Regions from separate parts of the Streptomyces sp. NPDC037013 genome, predicted to be linked through region 2. Evidence: riboswitches for the same ligand, from Rfam matches in the RefSeq annotation. Region 2 holds a riboswitch; each other region holds the start of a gene.
What was found. Region 2 has a riboswitch for cobalamin ahead of ACZ7DY_RS13875 (ABC transporter substrate-binding protein). Riboswitches for the same ligand answer to the same signal wherever they lie in the genome.
Positions count from the first base shown of each region.

Region 1: it holds a riboswitch for cobalamin, as region 2 does, so the genes downstream of both, ACZ7DY_RS18540 (energy-coupling factor ABC transporter permease) here and ACZ7DY_RS13875 (ABC transporter substrate-binding protein) in region 2, are expected to answer to the same signal.
Region 3: it holds a riboswitch for cobalamin, as region 2 does, so the genes downstream of both, ACZ7DY_RS10255 (ABC transporter substrate-binding protein) here and ACZ7DY_RS13875 (ABC transporter substrate-binding protein) in region 2, are expected to answer to the same signal.
Region 4: it holds a riboswitch for cobalamin, as region 2 does, so the genes downstream of both, metE (5-methyltetrahydropteroyltriglutamate--homocysteine S-methyltransferase) here and ACZ7DY_RS13875 (ABC transporter substrate-binding protein) in region 2, are expected to answer to the same signal.

Region 1 is NZ_JBVJRV010000004.1:879,516-883,670, forward strand. Features, by position in the region: gene ACZ7DY_RS18530 (PTS sugar transporter subunit IIAB) at 1-136, shown strand, start outside; gene ACZ7DY_RS18535 (PTS ascorbate transporter subunit IIC) at 167-1,735, shown strand; cobalamin riboswitch at 1,845-2,028, shown strand; gene ACZ7DY_RS18540 (energy-coupling factor ABC transporter permease) at 2,059-2,769, shown strand; gene ACZ7DY_RS18545 (energy-coupling factor ABC transporter substrate-binding protein) at 2,769-3,191, shown strand; gene cbiQ (cobalt ECF transporter T component CbiQ) at 3,198-3,947, shown strand; gene ACZ7DY_RS18555 (energy-coupling factor ABC transporter ATP-binding protein) at 3,944-4,155, shown strand, end outside.
Region 2 is NZ_JBVJRV010000003.1:898,091-902,245, reverse strand. Features, by position in the region: gene ACZ7DY_RS13890 (DUF2017 domain-containing protein) at 1-116, shown strand, start outside; gene ACZ7DY_RS13885 (amino acid permease) at 489-1,994, shown strand; gene ACZ7DY_RS13880 (M67 family metallopeptidase) at 2,097-2,519, shown strand; cobalamin riboswitch at 2,523-2,644, shown strand; gene ACZ7DY_RS13875 (ABC transporter substrate-binding protein) at 2,689-3,651, shown strand; gene ACZ7DY_RS13870 (FecCD family ABC transporter permease) at 3,738-4,155, shown strand, end outside.
Region 3 is NZ_JBVJRV010000003.1:68,005-72,159, forward strand. Features, by position in the region: gene ACZ7DY_RS10250 (FecCD family ABC transporter permease) at 1-1,002, opposite strand, end outside; gene ACZ7DY_RS10255 (ABC transporter substrate-binding protein) at 1,011-2,057, opposite strand; cobalamin riboswitch at 2,131-2,315, opposite strand; gene ACZ7DY_RS10260 (VOC family protein) at 2,333-2,896, opposite strand; gene ACZ7DY_RS10265 (helix-turn-helix domain-containing protein) at 2,893-3,771, opposite strand; gene ACZ7DY_RS10270 (HAD family hydrolase) at 3,998-4,155, shown strand, end outside.
Region 4 is NZ_JBVJRV010000001.1:931,447-935,601, reverse strand. Features, by position in the region: gene ACZ7DY_RS03990 (hypothetical protein) at 1-341, shown strand, start outside; gene ACZ7DY_RS03985 (hypothetical protein) at 494-1,291, shown strand; cobalamin riboswitch at 1,314-1,535, shown strand; gene metE (5-methyltetrahydropteroyltriglutamate--homocysteine S-methyltransferase) at 1,698-4,016, shown strand.

The DNA.
Region 1 (4,155 bases), on a different contig from region 2:
GGAGGCGGTCGCCATCCTCACCTCGCGGGAGATCGCCGCGACCCTCGGTGACGTGGGCATCCCGGTGAAGATCATCGAAGACTTCACCAGCGCGGCCGAGGCCGACCGCGTGCTCCGGGACACCTACGACGTCTGACGGCCCGCCCCCGGGCAAGGAGAACCCACCATGGACGTGCTCGTGTCGATCGCCGAGTTCCTCGTCGACGAGATCCTCAGCCAACCCGCCTACCTCATCGGCCTCATCACGGCCGTGGGCCTGATCGCCCTGAGGAAGACCACCGGGCAAATCGTCGGGGGAGCCATCAAGGCGACCCTCGGCTTCCTGCTGATCGGCGCGGGCGCCACCCTCGTCGTCGGCGCCCTCGCCCCGCTCGGCGAGATGATCCAGGGCTCCACCGGGGCACACGGCGTGATCCCCACCAACGAGGCGATCGTCGGCATCGCGCAGAAGGAGTACGGATCGCGCGTCGCGTGGCTGATGATCCTCGGCTTCGCCGTCAGCCTGGCCCTCGCCCGCTTCACCCCGCTGCGCTACGTCTTCCTGACCGGCCACCACATCCTGTTCATGGCGACGCTGCTGACGATGGTCCCGGCCGTCGCGGGCCGGCCGTCGTGGGCCGTGGTCCTCGTCGGTGGCGTCCTGCTCGGCATCCTGCTGGTGGCCCTGCCCGCCTTCGCGCACCCCTGGACCAAGCGCGTCACCGGCGACGACAACGTGGCGATCGGCCACTTCGGGACGGCCGGTTACATCGCGGCCGGCGCGACCGGGCAACTGGTGGGCCGCCGCAGCCGCAGCACCGAGGAGATGAACCTCCCCGAAGGCCTGCGTTTCCTGCGCGACTCGATGGTGGCGACCGCCCTGTCGATGGTCCTGATCTACCTGATCATGTCGCTGGTCTTCCTCGGCAAGGCGGGCAAGGAGGCGGCGTTCAAGGCCTTCGGCGAGGACGGCGCGCCGGGCGCGAGCGGCGTCGGCGACTACGTCATGCAGTCGGTCATGCAGGGCCTGCAGTTCGGCATCGCCGTCGCCGTGATCCTCTTCGGCGTCCGCACGATCCTCGGCGAACTCGTCCCGGCCTTCCAGGGCATCGCCCGGAAACTGGTGCCCGGCGCGGTGCCCTCCCTCGACGCGCCCATTGTCTTCCCCTATGCACAGAACGCCGTCCTGGTCGGCTTCGTCTCCAGCTTCGCCGGCGGCCTCGCAGGGCTCGGCCTGCTCGCCTGGATCTTCCATCCGGCCTTCGGGCTCGCCCTCGTCCTGCCCGGCCTCGTCCCGCACTTCTTCACCGGTGGTGCGGCGGGCGTCTACGGCAACGCGACCGGCGGCCGGCGCGGCGCCGCCGCGGGCGCCTTCGTCAACGGCCTCCTCATCACCTTCCTGCCCGCCCTGCTCCTGAAGGTCCTCGGCGCCTTCGGCAAGGAGAACACCACCTTCGGCGACGCCGATTTCGGCTGGTTCGGCACCCTCATCGGCCATGCGGCCAAGACGGGCGAAACCACTGGAATCCTCCTGATGCTGCTGATCGGCGCCGCCCTCCTGCTCGGCGCCGTGGTCTTCCAGAAGCGGGTCGTGGAGACCGGCTGGGACCCCGGAGCCCATCGCGACGCCCTGCTCCCCGCCGAGGGTGCCCACACTCCGCCGACAGCCCCCGGTTCCGCCGGACGACCGGTCGCGTATGCGAAGATCCGGCCACCGCGCGGCGCGCCCAAGCCGCCCCCGCCGCCGCCCCGGTGACCCCACCAGCCACACATAGCCCCTGAACAGGGGCGTACGCGGTGGTACGCGCGCACACGTACGACACCACCGCACCCCGCGCACAAGTTGTCAGCGGATCAGTTGCGCACTAATGTCGCCACGCCTTGGTGCACGGGAAATCCGGTGTGATGCCGGTGCGGCCCTCGCCACTGTGATCGGGAAGTCCGGCTCCAGCCCTCGCGGCAGCCACTGGGTGCACACGCACCCGGGAAGGCGGAGTCCGGTCGGTACGACCCGTCAGCCAGGAGACCGGCCAAGGCGCGTTGTCCATCCACGAGGTGCTGGAGAGGGTCTGCCGAGCCATGCACATAGCCGAGGGTTTCCTCCCACCGGCGCACGCGATCGCCTGGGGCGTAGCGTCCGCGCCGTTCGTCGTCCACGGAGTCCGCTCCCTGACCCGTGAAGTCAAGGAACACCCGGAGAGCACCCTGCTCCTCGGCGCCTCCGGGGCCTTCACATTCGTCCTTTCCGCCCTGAAGATCCCGTCCGTGACGGGCAGTTGCTCGCACCCGACGGGCACCGGCCTCGGAGCGATCCTGTTCCGGCCGCCGATCATGACGGTGCTCGGCACCATCACCCTGCTCTTCCAGGCGCTGCTGCTCGCCCACGGCGGACTCACCACCCTGGGCGCCAACGTCTTCTCGATGGCGATCGTCGGACCCTGGGCCGGATACGCGGTCTACCGGCTCCTCAAGCGGTTCGACGTGCCGCTCATGGCCGCCGTCTTCTTCGGGGCCTTCGTCGCCGACCTGTCCACGTACTGCGTCACCAGCGTCCAGCTGGCGCTGGCCTTCCCCGACCCGAGCAGCGGTTTCCTCGGCGCGCTGGGGAAGTTCGGCGGCATCTTCGCCGTCACGCAGGTCCCGCTCGCGGTCAGCGAGGGGCTCCTCACCGTCCTGGTGATGCGGCTGCTCGTGCAGTCCAGCAAGGGTGAGCTCACCCGGCTCGGCGTGCTCCTGCAGAGCAAGCAGGCCGGGACGACGACCAAGACGGAGACGGGGGCCAGCGCCTGATGAGCCGGAACGCGAAGATCAACACCCTGCTGCTCGTCATCGTCGCCGCGCTCGCGGTGCTGCCCCTCGCCCTGGGGCTCGGAGACGACAAGAAGGAGCCGTTCACCGGCTCCGACGCACAGGCCGAGACGGCGATCACCGAGAACGAACCGGACTACAAGCCCTGGTTCTCGCCGCTGTACGAACCCCCTTCGGGGGAGATCGAATCGGCCCTCTTCGCCCTGCAGGCGGCCCTCGGCGCGGGCGTGCTCGCGTACTACTTCGGGCTGCGCAAGGGCCGCCGCCAGGGCGCGGAGCAGGCGCGCGCCGAGGACGCGGGCACGGCACAGGCGACGGCCGAACGCACCGACGGTGCCGTCGAGCGGACGGTCGCCACGCCGGCCGGCGCCGAGGGCGGCCGGCCCGAGACCGAGCAGGTCTGAGGCGGCGTGCTGCCCATCGACGCGGCGGCGCACAGCAGTCGCTGGCGCCGCCGTCACCCCGTGGACAAAGCCGTGCTCGGACTCGGCCTCACGGTCCTCGCCATCTCCCTGCCGCCCTGGCCGGGCGCCGCGCTGGTCATGCTCGCCGCGCTCGTCCTGCTCCTTGGGCCGGCGGGCGTGCCGCCCCGCAAACTGTGGCGCGCCTACCGCGTGCCGCTCGGCTTCTGCGTGACCGGCGCCCTCACCCTGCTCGTCCAACTCGGCGGCCCCGACGGGTTCGTGACGCTCGCCGACGGCGGACCGGCACGCGCCGGAGGCCTGCTCCTTCGGACCTCCGCGGCCTCACTCGGCGTGCTCCTCTTCGCCTTCACCACGCCGATGTCGGACCTGCTGCCCCGCCTGGTGAAAGCGGGCGTGCCCGCGCCGGTCGTGGACGTGGCGCTCGTCACGTACCGGATGAGCTTCCTGCTCCTGGACTCCATGAGCCGCATCAGGCAGGCGCAGGCCGCCCGCCTCGGCCACACCACCCGTGCCGCCACCTGGCGCTCGCTCGCCGGTCTCGGCGCCACCGCGTTCGTGCGGGCCTTCGACCGGGCGAGCCGGCTCCAGGCCGGCCTCGCGGGCCGCGGCTACGACGGGACGCTGCGGGTGCTCGTGCCCGACGCCCGGATCTCGCGGCCCTTCGTGGCGGCCGGCGCGGCCCTGCTCGTGGGCCTGGTCGCCCTCACCCTCGTACTGGAAAGGTTCCTGCCATGACCGAGCCGACGGCTCTGCGCGAGCCGGGCGCCCGCGGCGGGCCGCACGGGCCCATGGTCGCCCTCCGGGACGCGTCCTACGCGTACGAGGACGGCCCTACCGTGCTCAGCGGCCTGGACTTCGACGTCGTCGAGGGCCGCGCCCTCGCCCTGCTGGGCCGCAACGGCAGCGGCAAGACGACCCTGATGCGGCTGCTCAGCGGTGGACT
Region 2 (4,155 bases):
AGGACGCGGATCTGCTCTACCGCCTCCCGGACACCGACCCCCGCAAGCCGATGGTGATGGCCTATCTCTGGCTGGGCGGCTTGCAGGAAACGCTGGTGGGGACGTTGCTGGACTGAAACCGGGCCAAATTCGGTGCATACGGCAGCGAAATTTGTTGTAGTGGACAGGTTCTGTTCACGAGGCGGGCCGTTCGCTCAGCGGATCCTCAAATCCGGATAACGATCGCGTCAAGCCGTTGTCCGCTTTTGCGGTGTCAAGGGCGCTTTGTCCGCTTCTCCCTGTGTTCTGTGCCACAGGTGGCTCATTCCCTCACTGTTGCCCCCGTGATAAATCTTCACGACCGCTCGGTGACGCCACCCATGTCGCCGAGGGCGCTCCAGCCGGCAGACCGCCGGTAGCACTCCATCCATATCCGGGGGGATCAGGACCTGGTCCGCAGCCACAACGCAGATGTGCGGGCGCGGATCAGCATGGAGAAAGGCGTCACCATGACCTCAGTGCAGGTCGAAGAGCACCACGGCGAGCACGGCGGCAATGGTGTCGCGCAGGGCGGCTCGTCCGGCGAGGGCGAGGGCTATCAGCGCGGGCTCGGAGCCCGGCAGATCCAGATGATCGCGATCGGCGGCGCCATCGGCACCGGCCTGTTCCTCGGCGCGGGCAAGGCCATCCACAAGGCCGGCCCCAGCCTCATCCTGGCGTACGCCATCGCGGGCCTCGTCATCTTCTTCATCATGCGGGCGCTCGGCGAGCTCCTCATGTACCGGCCCGTGTCCGGCTCCTTCTCGGAGTACGCACGCGAGTTCATGGGCCCGTTCTTCGGTTTCGTGACCGGCTGGACCTACTGGCTCTTCTGGGTCGTCACCGGCATCACCGAAGTCACCGCGGCCGCCCAGTACATGCAGTACTGGACACACGACTCGTTCCCGCAATGGGCGTACGCCCTGGTCTTCACGGTCATCCTGTACGGCGCGAACCTCATCTCCGTGAAGCTCTTCGGTGAGCTGGAGTTCTGGTTCTCGATGGTCAAGGTCACCGCCATCATCGGCATGATCCTGATCTGCGTCGGCATCCTCACCATCGGCTTCTCCGACGCCGGCGACACCGCGTCCGTCACCCACCTGTGGAACGACGGCGGCTTCTTCCCCAACGGCATCGGCTCCACGCTGATGACCCTGCAGATCGTGATGTTCGCCTTCCTCGCCGTCGAGCTCGTCGGCGTCACCGCGGGCGAGTCCAAGGACCCGAAGACCGTCCTGCCCAAGGCGATCAACACCGTGCCGTGGCGCATCGCCGTCTTCTACGTCGGCGCGCTGATCATGATCCTCTCGGTCGTGCCGTGGACCTCCTTCAAGCCGGGCGTCTCGCCGTTCGTGAAGGCCTTCGAGGAGATGGGTCTCGGCGTCGGCGCCGCCATCGTGAACTTCGTGGTCCTCACCGCCGCGCTCTCCTCCTGCAACTCCGGCATGTACTCCACCGGCCGCATGCTGCGCGACCTGGCGCTCAACGGCCAGGGCCCGAAGTTCTTCACCAAGCTCACGAAGAACGGCCTGCCGCTGACCGGCACCACGGTCTCCGCCGCGTTCATGCTGGTCGGCGTCTGGATCAACTACCAGTGGCCGGGCGAGGCGTTCAACTACGTCGTCTCCTTCGCCACCATCTCCGGCATGTGGGCCTGGATCATGATCCTGGCCTGCCAGATCCGCTACCGCCGCAAGGCCGACCGCGGCGAGCTGCCGCAGTCCACCTTCCGCGCCCCGGGCGCCCCGTACACCAGCTGGTTCGCGCTGCTCTTCATCGGCATGGTCATCGTGATGATGGGCGTCGACAAGGACGCGCGGATCTCGCTCTACGCCGCCCCGGTCTGGGCCCTGATCCTCACGGTCTCCTACCTGGTGCTCAAGAGCCGCAACCCCGATGCCGCGGCGTTCACCAAGCGCAAGACCGCCGTCGACGGCTCCGTCACCGCCGGCAGCGCGCCGGTCGAGAAGGACTGACACCGGCGCCCCGACACCGGCTCTTCCGGGCCGTGTCCAGCATTCGGGCCCGCCCGTACCACACTTCGGTACGGTGCGGGCCCTCTGCTTATCCTGACTCCCATGCTGACCATCACCCAGGCCCTCCACGACCAGATCGTCGCGCACGCGCGCCAGGACCACCCCGACGAGGCGTGCGGCGTGGTCGCGGGACCGGCGGGCACCGGCCGCCCCGAGCGGTTCATCCCCATGCTGAACGCCGCGCGCTCGCCCACGTTCTACGAGTTCGACTCGGGTGACCTGCTCAAGCTCTACCGCGAGATGGACGACCGCGACGAGGAGCCGGTGATCGTCTACCACTCGCACACGGCGACCGAGGCCTACCCCTCGCGCACCGACATCACGTACGCCAACGAGCCCGGCGCGCACTACGTCCTGGTCTCCACGGCCGACACCGACGACGCAGGACCCTTCCAGTTCCGCTCGTACCGCATCGTCGACGGCGAGGTCACCGAGGAAGAGGTAAAGGTCGTACAGGCATACTGATCTTTACTCACGAGGGCGGCAGGACCCAGGAAGCCGGCGCGAATCCGGCACGGTCCCGCCACTGTGACCCCACCCCGTACCGGGGCCGGGGGTAGTCAGGAACTGACCTGCCGCCTTCCTCCACCCGACGCAGGGGACGCGGAAATCCCCTGGAGGAGGCAGCACCCCCATGTCCCGCCCCACGCGCGCCCTGCTGGCCGCGGCCCTGCTCGTCCCGCTCGCCGCGTGCTCCTCGTCCGGCCCGGCCGACGACGCGAAGCCCGCCGCCAAGGCCGCCGGATTCCCGTACACCGTCACCAACTGCGGTGTGCGCACGACGTACGAAGAGCCCCCCAAGCGCGCCGTCACCATGAACCAGCACGCCACCGAAGTGATGCTGGCACTCGGCCTCCGGAACCGGATCGTCGGCACCGCCTACCTCGACGACAAGGTCCTGCCCGCCTACGAGAAGGCGTACAAGTCGATCCCGGTGCTCGCCAAGGAGTACCCCTCCTACGAGAAGCTGCTCTCCGCCGACCCCGACTACGTGTACGGCGGCTACGCGAGCGCCTTCCAGGCCGGCGACGGCCGCAGCCGCGCCGCCCTCGCCGAGTCCGGCATCGACAGCCGCCTCAACGTCGAGAGCTGCGCCAAGCACCCCGTCTCCATGGACGACGTCTACCGCGAGGTCCGCGAGGTCGGCGCCACGTTCGGCGTGCGGGACCGCGCCGACCGGTGGATCAAGGACGCCCGGCGCGAACTGGCCGCCACCGAGGCCGAGTCCAGGGGCAGAAAGGCCCGTTCCGTCTTCGTCTACGACAGCGGCGACAAGACCGCGTTCACGGCGGGCGGCCGCGGCATCGGCAACGACATCATCAAGCGGGCGGGCGGCCGCAACGTCTTCGCCGACGTGGACAAGTCCTTCAGCGACGCGTCCTGGGAGAAGGTCGTCGAGCGCGGGCCCGAGACCATCCTCATCCTCGACTACGGCGCCACCACGGTCGCCCAGAAGAAGAAGCGCCTCCTCGACGACCCGGCCCTCCAGGACGTCCCCGCGATCAAGAACAAGAGCTTCGCGGTGCTGCCCCTGTCGGACGTGGTCACCGGCGTACGAGCACCGGAGGCGGTGAGGAAGCTGGCGGCACAGCTGTGAGGCCCATCCAGCCCGCAGGGCGACTCATCCAGCCCGTCGGGCGGATCATTCAGCCCGTGGGGCGGATCATTCAGCCCGTCCGGCGTTTGAGGACGAGCCCGAAGGGCGATCGACGGGACACACTTGGGCGGCGCACGGCCGTCCTGGCCGTCCTCACGCTCGCCCTCGCGGCAGCGACACTCGCCGGGCTCGCCCTCGGCTCCGTCCGCATCCCGCCCGGCCAGGTCCTGGAGATCCTCACGGGGCGGGCCGAACCCTCCCCGTTCCGCACCATCGTCCTGGACGTGCGGCTCCCCAGGGTCCTGCTCGGCGCCACCGTCGGCGCCGGACTCGCCGTCATCGGCACCGTCCTGCAGGCCCTCGTCCGCAACCCCCTCGCCGACCCGTTCCTGCTCGGCGTCTCCTCGGGCGCCTCCGTCGGCGCGGTCGGCGCGATCGTCCTCGGCGGATTCCTCGGCATCGGCACCACCCTGTCGACCACCGTCACCATCCCGGCCGCCTCCT
Region 3 (4,155 bases), 830 kb from region 2:
CACCACGCCGACCGGGACCTCCTGCGGGTCGAGCGCCGTGCGGGCCAGCGTGTCCACCCAGACCAGGAAGACCGCGCCGGCGAGCGCCGTCACCGGGAGCAGCCGGGCGTGGCCGGAACCTGCGAACGCGCGGGCCGCGTGCGGCAGTACCAGTCCGACGAAGCCGATGGCGCCCGCCGAGCTGACCAGGGCCGCGGTGAGCAGTGCGGTCGTGCAGAGCAGGATGAGCCGGGTGCGCGCGACCCGGACGCCCAGCGCCGCGGCCGCCTCCTGGCCGAACGCGAACGCGTCGAGCGTACGCGCGTGGGCGAGGCAGACGAGCAGCGTCACCGCGAGCACCGTGCCGCACAGCCACACATCCGTCCAGCCGATCCCGCTGAGCGAGCCGAGCAGCCAGAACAGCACTCCGCGGGTCGTCTCGGAGTCGGCCGCCGTGAGGACCACGAACGAGGTGACCGCGGAGAACAGCTGCATGGCCGCGACGCCGGACAGCACGACCCGGTCCGTGGTGTCGCCCAGGGTGTGGCTGAGGAGGAGCACCAGCGCGAAGGAGACCAGCGCGCCCGCGAAGGCGCCCGCCGAGACCGACACCGCTCCCCCGCCGACGCCGAGGACGACGACGGCGACCGCTCCGGTGGACGCCCCGGACGAGACCCCGAGGACGAAGGGGTCCGCGAGGGGGTTGCGGAGGAGGGACTGCATGACCGTGCCGCAGACGGCGAGGCCCGCGCCGCAGACCGCGGCGAGCAGCGTGCGGGGCATCCGCAGGTTCCAGACGATGCCGTCCCTGATGGGGGTGAGCGGGGAGTCGCCCCAGCCGAGGTGGGCCGCGACCGTCGACCACACGTCGGAGACGGAGATGTCCGCCGGGCCGATGGTCACCGCCACGGAGACGGACAGGACGAGCGCGGCGACGCCGGCCACCCACAGGAGCCCCAGCCTCGCGCCGTGCCGGAGCCCCGGCTGTCCGGTACGGGTACGGGTGTTACCCCTGTTCCCCACCGCCTCGCTCACTTGACGAGGCCGAACTTGCGCAGTCCTGCCGCGACTTGTTCGATGCCGTCGACCGTGCGGATCGTGGGGTTCATGGCCTGGCCGCTGAGCAGCACGTACCGCTTCTTCTTCACCGCGGTCAGGTTCTTCGTCGCCGGGTTGGTCTCCAGGAACCTGATCTTCTCCCGGGCGCTCTCCGCGGACTGGGACCTGCGCGTGAGGTCGCCGATGACGAGGACGTCGGGGTCGCGGTCGGCGACGGTCTCCCAGTTGATCTGGGGCCACTCCTCGCGGGTGTCGTCGAAGACGTTCTTCACGCCGAGTTCGCGGGTGATGATGCCGGGGGCGCCGCAGCAGCCCGCCATGTACGGGGCGTCGGAGTTGGCGAACCAGTACAGGAGCGTCGTGTCGGATGCGGCGGCCCTGTCGATGTCCTCGGTCGCCTTCGTGACCCGGCGCTTCAGGTCGGCGATGAGCTTCTCGCCGCGCTTCTCGACGCCGAAGACCTTCGCCAGGTCGCGCACCTCGCCGTAGACGGTGTCCATGGTGAGGGTCTTGACGCGCTTGCCGTCGCCGCCGCCGTCGTTGTCCTTGCCCGCGCAGTCGGTGGGCGAGACGTAGACGGGGACGCCGAGTCCGGTGAACTTCGTGCGGTCGGCGACGCCGCCCTTGCCGACGGTGTAGAGGAAGGAGGCGCTGACGAAGTCGGGTTCCTCGGCGAGGACCTTCTCCAGCGAGGGGTAGCGGTCGGCGAGCCGCTTCACCTTCGCGTTCTCCTGCCGGAGGTTCTTCAGGACCGGGTCGGTCCAGGTGCCGGTGCCGGCCATCCGGTCGGCGAGGCCGAGGGAGAGCAGGATCTCCGTGGACCCCTGGTCGAGGGAGACGGCCCGCCGGGGCGGCGCCTTCACCGTCGCCTCCTTGCCGCAGGAGGCGACAGTGACGGGGTAGCCGTCGGCGTTCTTGCCCGCCGGCCGCTGCGCGGAGCCGTCGCCGCACGCGGTGAGCGTGAGCGCGCCGGCGCAGAGGAAGCTGAGGAGGGCGGATATACGGGCTGTCGAGGACACGTGTTCCCTGGTCCCTTGAGTCTCGCGGCTCATACGCGGAGCCTGGCCTGCGTCTCGACCTCCGCCGCCCGGTGTGCGAGCGGAGGCGCCAGCAGGTCTTCGGACTCGGGATCGACCGGACGGGGCGCCTTCCCGGGCGTCCTGTGACACCCAGTGGCCGTGGCCCCGCCCGTCCCCCTCACCGCTGCGCGTCAGTTCCGGATTCGCACCGGATTCCCTGGCCCAGGTGTGGGTTTGACTGGCTTGCGCAAGTTATCACGCACGCCCGGGCCCGCTCATACGGCTTCGGCCGGGTCGGGCCTCGGCTCGCCGCGGTAGGTGCCGAAGGACCAGCGGTTCCCCTCCGGGTCCTCGATGCCGAACTCGCGGCTGCCGTACGGCTTGTCCTCGATCTCCGCGATGACCTTCACGCCGGCCGCGGTGAGGCGGCGGTACAGGTCGTCCACCCGCGCGGTGACGACGTACGCGGATCCGGCGCCGGGCCTGCCGCAGGTGGAGGCGGCGGCCGGGTCGTAGGAGCCGAGCATGACGCCGCCGCCCTCGGGCCAGTCGAGCTGGGCATGGGCGACGCGGCCCTCGTCCTCGTAGACGGCGGTGCGCAGGAAGCCGACGGTGCCGACCAGGAAGTCGATCAGGGCGGGGGCGTCCTTGGCCTGGAGGCCGGGCCAGATGGCGGGAGCAGGGGTGCGGAGCGGCTGCTCCGGCTCCGGGGCGCCGGAGGGCGAGTTCAGGATGGGGCCCGGTGTGGGGGCCGGGGTGGTGTTCGTGGCGGGGCTCTGGGCCGAATTCGTGGCGGGGCTCTCGGAGGAGTCTGAGGCGGGGTTCGGTGTGGTGTTCATGCCGTCGAGTCTTCGCCCTTGCCGTGCGCCCCGGCTTGGATATTCCGGCACTCTTCGGCCAGCCAGGCGGTGGGACTCACCCCCGTGTACTGCCGGAAGTCGCGGACGAGGTGCGAGTGGTCGTAGTAGCCGGCGTCGGCCGCGACCCGGGCGAGGTCGGGCGCGGCGCCCGCCGCGACCGCGCGGGCCACGGTGGCCTTGGCGTGCTGGAAGCGCATCAGACGTGCCGCCTGTTTGGGGCTCAGTCCCGTCTCGGCGCGGAAGAGCGCGGTCAGCCGGCGCTCGCTGAGCGCCACGTGCCGGGAGAGGCCGCCCAGGGTGCCCGCGCCGCGGTACCGGGCCAGCCATGCCCAGGCCTCGGCGACCTCCGGACGGACGGACCCGGCGGTGCCCCGGCGAGGCTCGTCGTACACGCGCCGCCGCAGATACGCGGAGAGGTGGGCGAAGCGGTCCTCCCAGCCGTCCAGTTCGCACAGTTGCTCGCGGACCTCGGCGGCGCGGTCCCCGAAGACGTCGGTCCCGGCGACGACGAGCGGGCCGGTCAGATCGGCGGCGGGCAGGCCGAGGAGGGCGCGGGCCGCGAGGGGGTGCACGGCGAGCTGGATGCCCGCCTCGTGCTCGGGCTGGACGACGTACGCGGGGCTCTGGTGCAGGCCGCCGACGACGATGTCGGTGCGCGTCGCGGCCGGGCCGGTGGCCTCTTCGGGGGTGGTGCCGGTAGCGATGGGCCCGTCGAGCGAGAAGATCACCGTCAGATACGGCGACGGCAGACCCCTGTGCAGGGCGGGAGGCTGCCCCGCGGTGCGGTAGCCGACCGCGGAGACGACCATGCCGTCGAGCCGGGGAACGGCCCGGGCGAACTCACGGGTGCCCATGCGTCCCAGTATGCGCGGCGCGTCGCGCTTCGTATCGCGCGGCCGAACGGCCGGAGCAGGCCGCAACCCGCCCCGGCGTCCCCCTCCGCTACCCGTGTTCACCTCCCCCATACCTCCCCGCCACGGTGACTTCGATCATGGGAAATGGGCGTCGCGCCCCATAGCATTGCGCGCCGCTCCGGACGGGGCGCATCTCGCTCTCAGGGAACGGCAGGGACGTAACGACATGGCAGTACGGGCAAAGGGCAAGCCGGGCAAGCTGAGCAAGCCGGCCGTCATCGGCACCACGGCGGCGCTGGCCGCCGCCGTCCTCGCGGGCGGCGCGCTGTGGCCGACGGACCAGGCGAGCGCCGCCGACACCTCGGCGGCCACCGCCCGTGAGCT
Region 4 (4,155 bases), on a different contig from region 2:
CCGTGGAGCTGCGTGCGCCGGAACTGACCGCCCCGATCGTCCTGAAGCCCTTCGACGGCCTGGACAAAAGGGTGTTGTGCTGCAAGGACGGGACCGTCGCCGTCGACCTTCCGGGGCCGGACGGATTCGGCGGCCGACGCCCGACGGCGATCGACGTGACGCTCGTGACGAAGAGCGGCGTCAGGATCGCCGCGCGGGCCGCGTTCACCCTCGATTGGAGCGGTGTCCCACGGTCGCCGTCCGGCTCCGGTTCCGGCTCGCCCACGACCTCGTCCTCGTTCGCGTCCCCGACCGCCCGGCCCCACCGCTCCCCCGGTGCGACGACCGTACTCTTCCGATGAGCGAACCCCCGGCCCCTGAGCCTGGCCCTGAACCCGACCCCGACCCCGACCCGGAGCCCGCGTCCCCACCACCCCCGCCGGACCCACCGGACCCGCCGGACCCGTCACCCCCACCGTCTCCCCCCGACCCCGCCGAACCCCGGATCAGCTGGATGGAGGTCGTCGGAGCCATCGGATCCCTGGTCACCCTGCTGACCGCGGTGCTCTTCTACTTCGGCTGGGCGAGCACCGACGCGGAGACCAAGGCGCTCGGGCTGCGCGACACCGTATTCCACCTCTCCACCAGCGACTACCTGTTGCGCAGCGTCAGCGCCCTCTACCTTCCCGCCTGGCTCGCGGCGGGCGTCGCGCTCGGCGTGCTCGGGCTGCTGCGCCGGGCCGCGGGTGAACCGGAACGGCTCGCCCGTGCCGTTCGGGTCCTGCGCCACGCCTGGACGGTGCCCGTCGCCCTCACCCCGCTGTATCCGCTCAGCCCCTGGCTGTTCGACCTGGTGCTGCCGCTCTCCGCGATCGGCGGGTTCTCGCTCAGCGCGTACGCCCGTACCCGTGATCGCCGGGACCTGCGGCTCTGGGGGCTCACCCTCTTCATCTGCGTGCTCTCGCTGTTCTGGGCCGTGTCGTCGTACGCGGCCATCGCGGGCCGGGGCCGCGCGGAACTCACCGAGCGGACCCTGCGCGACGGCTTTCCCGCAGTGGTCGTCTTCAGCGAGAAGGACCTGATGATCCGGGGCGGCGGCAGTTGCTTCCGGCGCGTCACCGACAAGGGCAGCCAGTACGCGTACGAATACGCGGGCCTGCGCCTCTTCCACGTCTCCGGTGACCGCGTCTTCCTCGCCCCCCGCGACTGGTCCCCCACCGACGGCACCCTCTACGTCCTCAAGGAAGGGGCGGGGCAGCGCGTCGACCTGATCAGCGGCGCCGGGCGGCGGGCCCGGGAGTGCGGGGAGTAGCCGATTTCGCGGACGGCCCCGTAAGGTGATCGACGCAGCTGGTTCGCCCCGCCCGCCAGGCGGGAGCGTCGCAAGAGGGAACCCGGTGGAAATCCGGGACTGCCCCGCAGCGGTGAGCGGGAACGACCGCCGTCACACGCACTGGGACCGCACGACCGGTCCTGGGAAGCGACGGCCAGTAGGGGTCCTCCTTCACGAGGACGCGCCCGCGAGTCCGAAGACCTGCCCGCTGTCCGTGCGCGAACCACTCGTGCGCGGATATCCCGGTGACCTCGTGGGCGGGTCGGCGTGCATACCAGACGGGCGTCCGCGCCAACGCGCGATCCGGTCCCGTCAGGTGCGTCACCCTTCGCGCTCGCGTCCCGTCGCCGGGATCTCAGGGATTCATCTCGCGAAGGAGATCTCCGTGACCACCAAGCCCGCAGCCGCGGCAGCACGGGCCACCGTGTACGGCTACCCCCGCCAGGGCCGGAACCGCGAACTCAAGAAGGCGATCGAGGGTTACTGGAAGGGCCGTGTCACCGCGGACGCCCTCCGGGACGCCGCCGCCGAGCTCCGCCGTTCGAACTGGCGCGAACTGGCCGACGCCGGGATCGACGAGGTCCCGACCGGCGACTTCTCGTACTACGACCACGTCCTGGACACGACCGTCATGGTCGGCGCGGTTCCCGAACGCCACCGTCACGCCGTCGAAGCGGACCCGCTGGACGGCTACTTCGCGATGGCTCGCGGCACCCAGGACGTGGCGCCGCTGGAGATGACGAAGTGGTTCGACACCAACTACCACTACCTCGTGCCCGAGTTGGGTCCTGGCACCGTGTTCACGGCGGACTCCTCCAAGCAGGTCGCCGAGTTCGCGGAGGCCCACGCGCTGGGGCTGACCGCGCGGCCCGTCCTCGTCGGACCGGTCACCTACCTCCTGCTGGCCAAGCCCGCGCCCGGGGTGCCCGCCGACTTCGATCCGCTGACGCTCCTCGACCGGCTGCTCCCGGTCTACGCCGAAGTCCTCGCCGACCTGCACGCGGCCGGCGCCACATGGGTGCAGCTGGACGAGCCCGCCCTCGTCCAGGACCGGACTCCCGCCGAACTGAACGCCGTGGCCCGCGCCTACCGCGACCTGGGTGCCCTCACCGACCGGCCCAAGCTCCTGGTCGCCTCGTACTTCGACCGGCTCGGCGACGCCCTTCCCGTGCTCACCAAGGCGCCGGTCGACGGACTCGCCCTCGACTTCACGGGGCCGGCCGCCGCCAACCTCGACGCGCTCGCCGCCGTCGGCGGAGTGCCCGGGAAGCGGCTGGTCGCCGGTGTCGTCGACGGCCGCAACATCTGGGTCAACGACCTGGAGAAGTCCCTGGCCACGCTCGGCACCCTGCTCGGCCTGGCCGGCCGGGTCGACGTCGCCGCCTCCTGCTCCCTCCTGCACGTCCCCATCGACGCCGCCCTCGAACGGGACATCGAGCCGCAGATCCTGCGCTGGCTCGCCTTCGCCCGCCAGAAGACCGCGGAGATCGTCACCCTCGCCCAGGGCCTCGCGCGCGGCACCGACACGATCTCCGCCCGGCTCGCCGCGAACCGCGCCGACCTGGCGTCCCGCGCCAACTCCCCCATCACCCGCGACCCGGCGGTGCGCGCCCGCGCCGCGGCCGTCACGCGGGCCGACGTCCACCGCGCCCAGCCGTACGCCGAGCGGGCGGCTGCCCAACGCGCGGGCCTCGGCCTGCCGTTGCTGCCGACGACGACCATCGGCTCCTTCCCGCAGACCGGAGAAGTGCGGTCGGCCCGCGCCGACCTGAGGGCCGGACGGATCGACGAGGCGGGGTACGAGGAGCGCATCAGGGCCGAGATCCGGGAGGTCATCTCCTTCCAGGAGAAGGCGGGCATCGACGTCCTGGTGCACGGTGAACCCGAGCGGAACGACATGGTGCAGTACTTCGCCGAGCAGCTCACCGGCTACCTCGCCACGCAGCACGGCTGGGTCCAGTCGTACGGCACCCGCTACGTGCGGCCGCCGATCCTCGCCGGCGACATCGCGCGGCCGGAGCCGATGACGGTGCGCTGGACCACGTACGCGCAGTCCCTCACCGTCCGTCCCGTCAAGGGCATGCTGACCGGGCCGGTCACCATGCTCGCCTGGTCCTTCGTCCGCGACGACCAGCCGCTCGCCGACACCGCGCGGCAGGTCGCCCTCGCCCTGCGCGAGGAGGTCGTGGAGCTGGAGGCGGCCGGTACGTCGGTCATCCAGGTCGACGAGCCGGCGCTGCGCGAGACGCTGCCGCTGCGCGCCGCCGACCGTGCCGCCTACCTGGCGTGGGCCACGGAGGCGTTCCGCCTCACCACGAGCGGGGTGCGTCCGGACACGCAGATCCACACGCACATGTGCTACGCCGAGTTCGGCGACATCGTCCGGGCCATCGACGACCTCGACGCCGACGTCATCAGCCTGGAGGCGGCCCGCTCACACATGCAGGTCGCCCGCGAACTCGCCGCCCACGGCTATCCGCGCGAGGCCGGGCCCGGCGTGTACGACATCCACTCCCCGCGCGTGCCGAGCGTCGAGGAGGCGGCGGCCCTCCTGCGCACGGGGCTTGAAGCGATCCCCGCCGACCGGCTGTGGGTCAACCCGGACTGCGGCCTGAAGACGCGCGGCTGGCCGGAGACCCGCTCGTCCCTGGAGAACCTGGTCGCGGCGGCCAGGACAGTCCGCGAGGAGCTGTCCGCGTCCTGACGGCCCGCATGGTCCGCCCGGCGGGGGGCTTGCCTTCGCCCCCCGCCACACGTCCCTTTCCCTTCCCGCTCTCTTCCGGGTTGCACTGTGCAAAGATGCGTTCCGTCGATCGCAGAGTCCGCGCCACCTACAAGGCCCA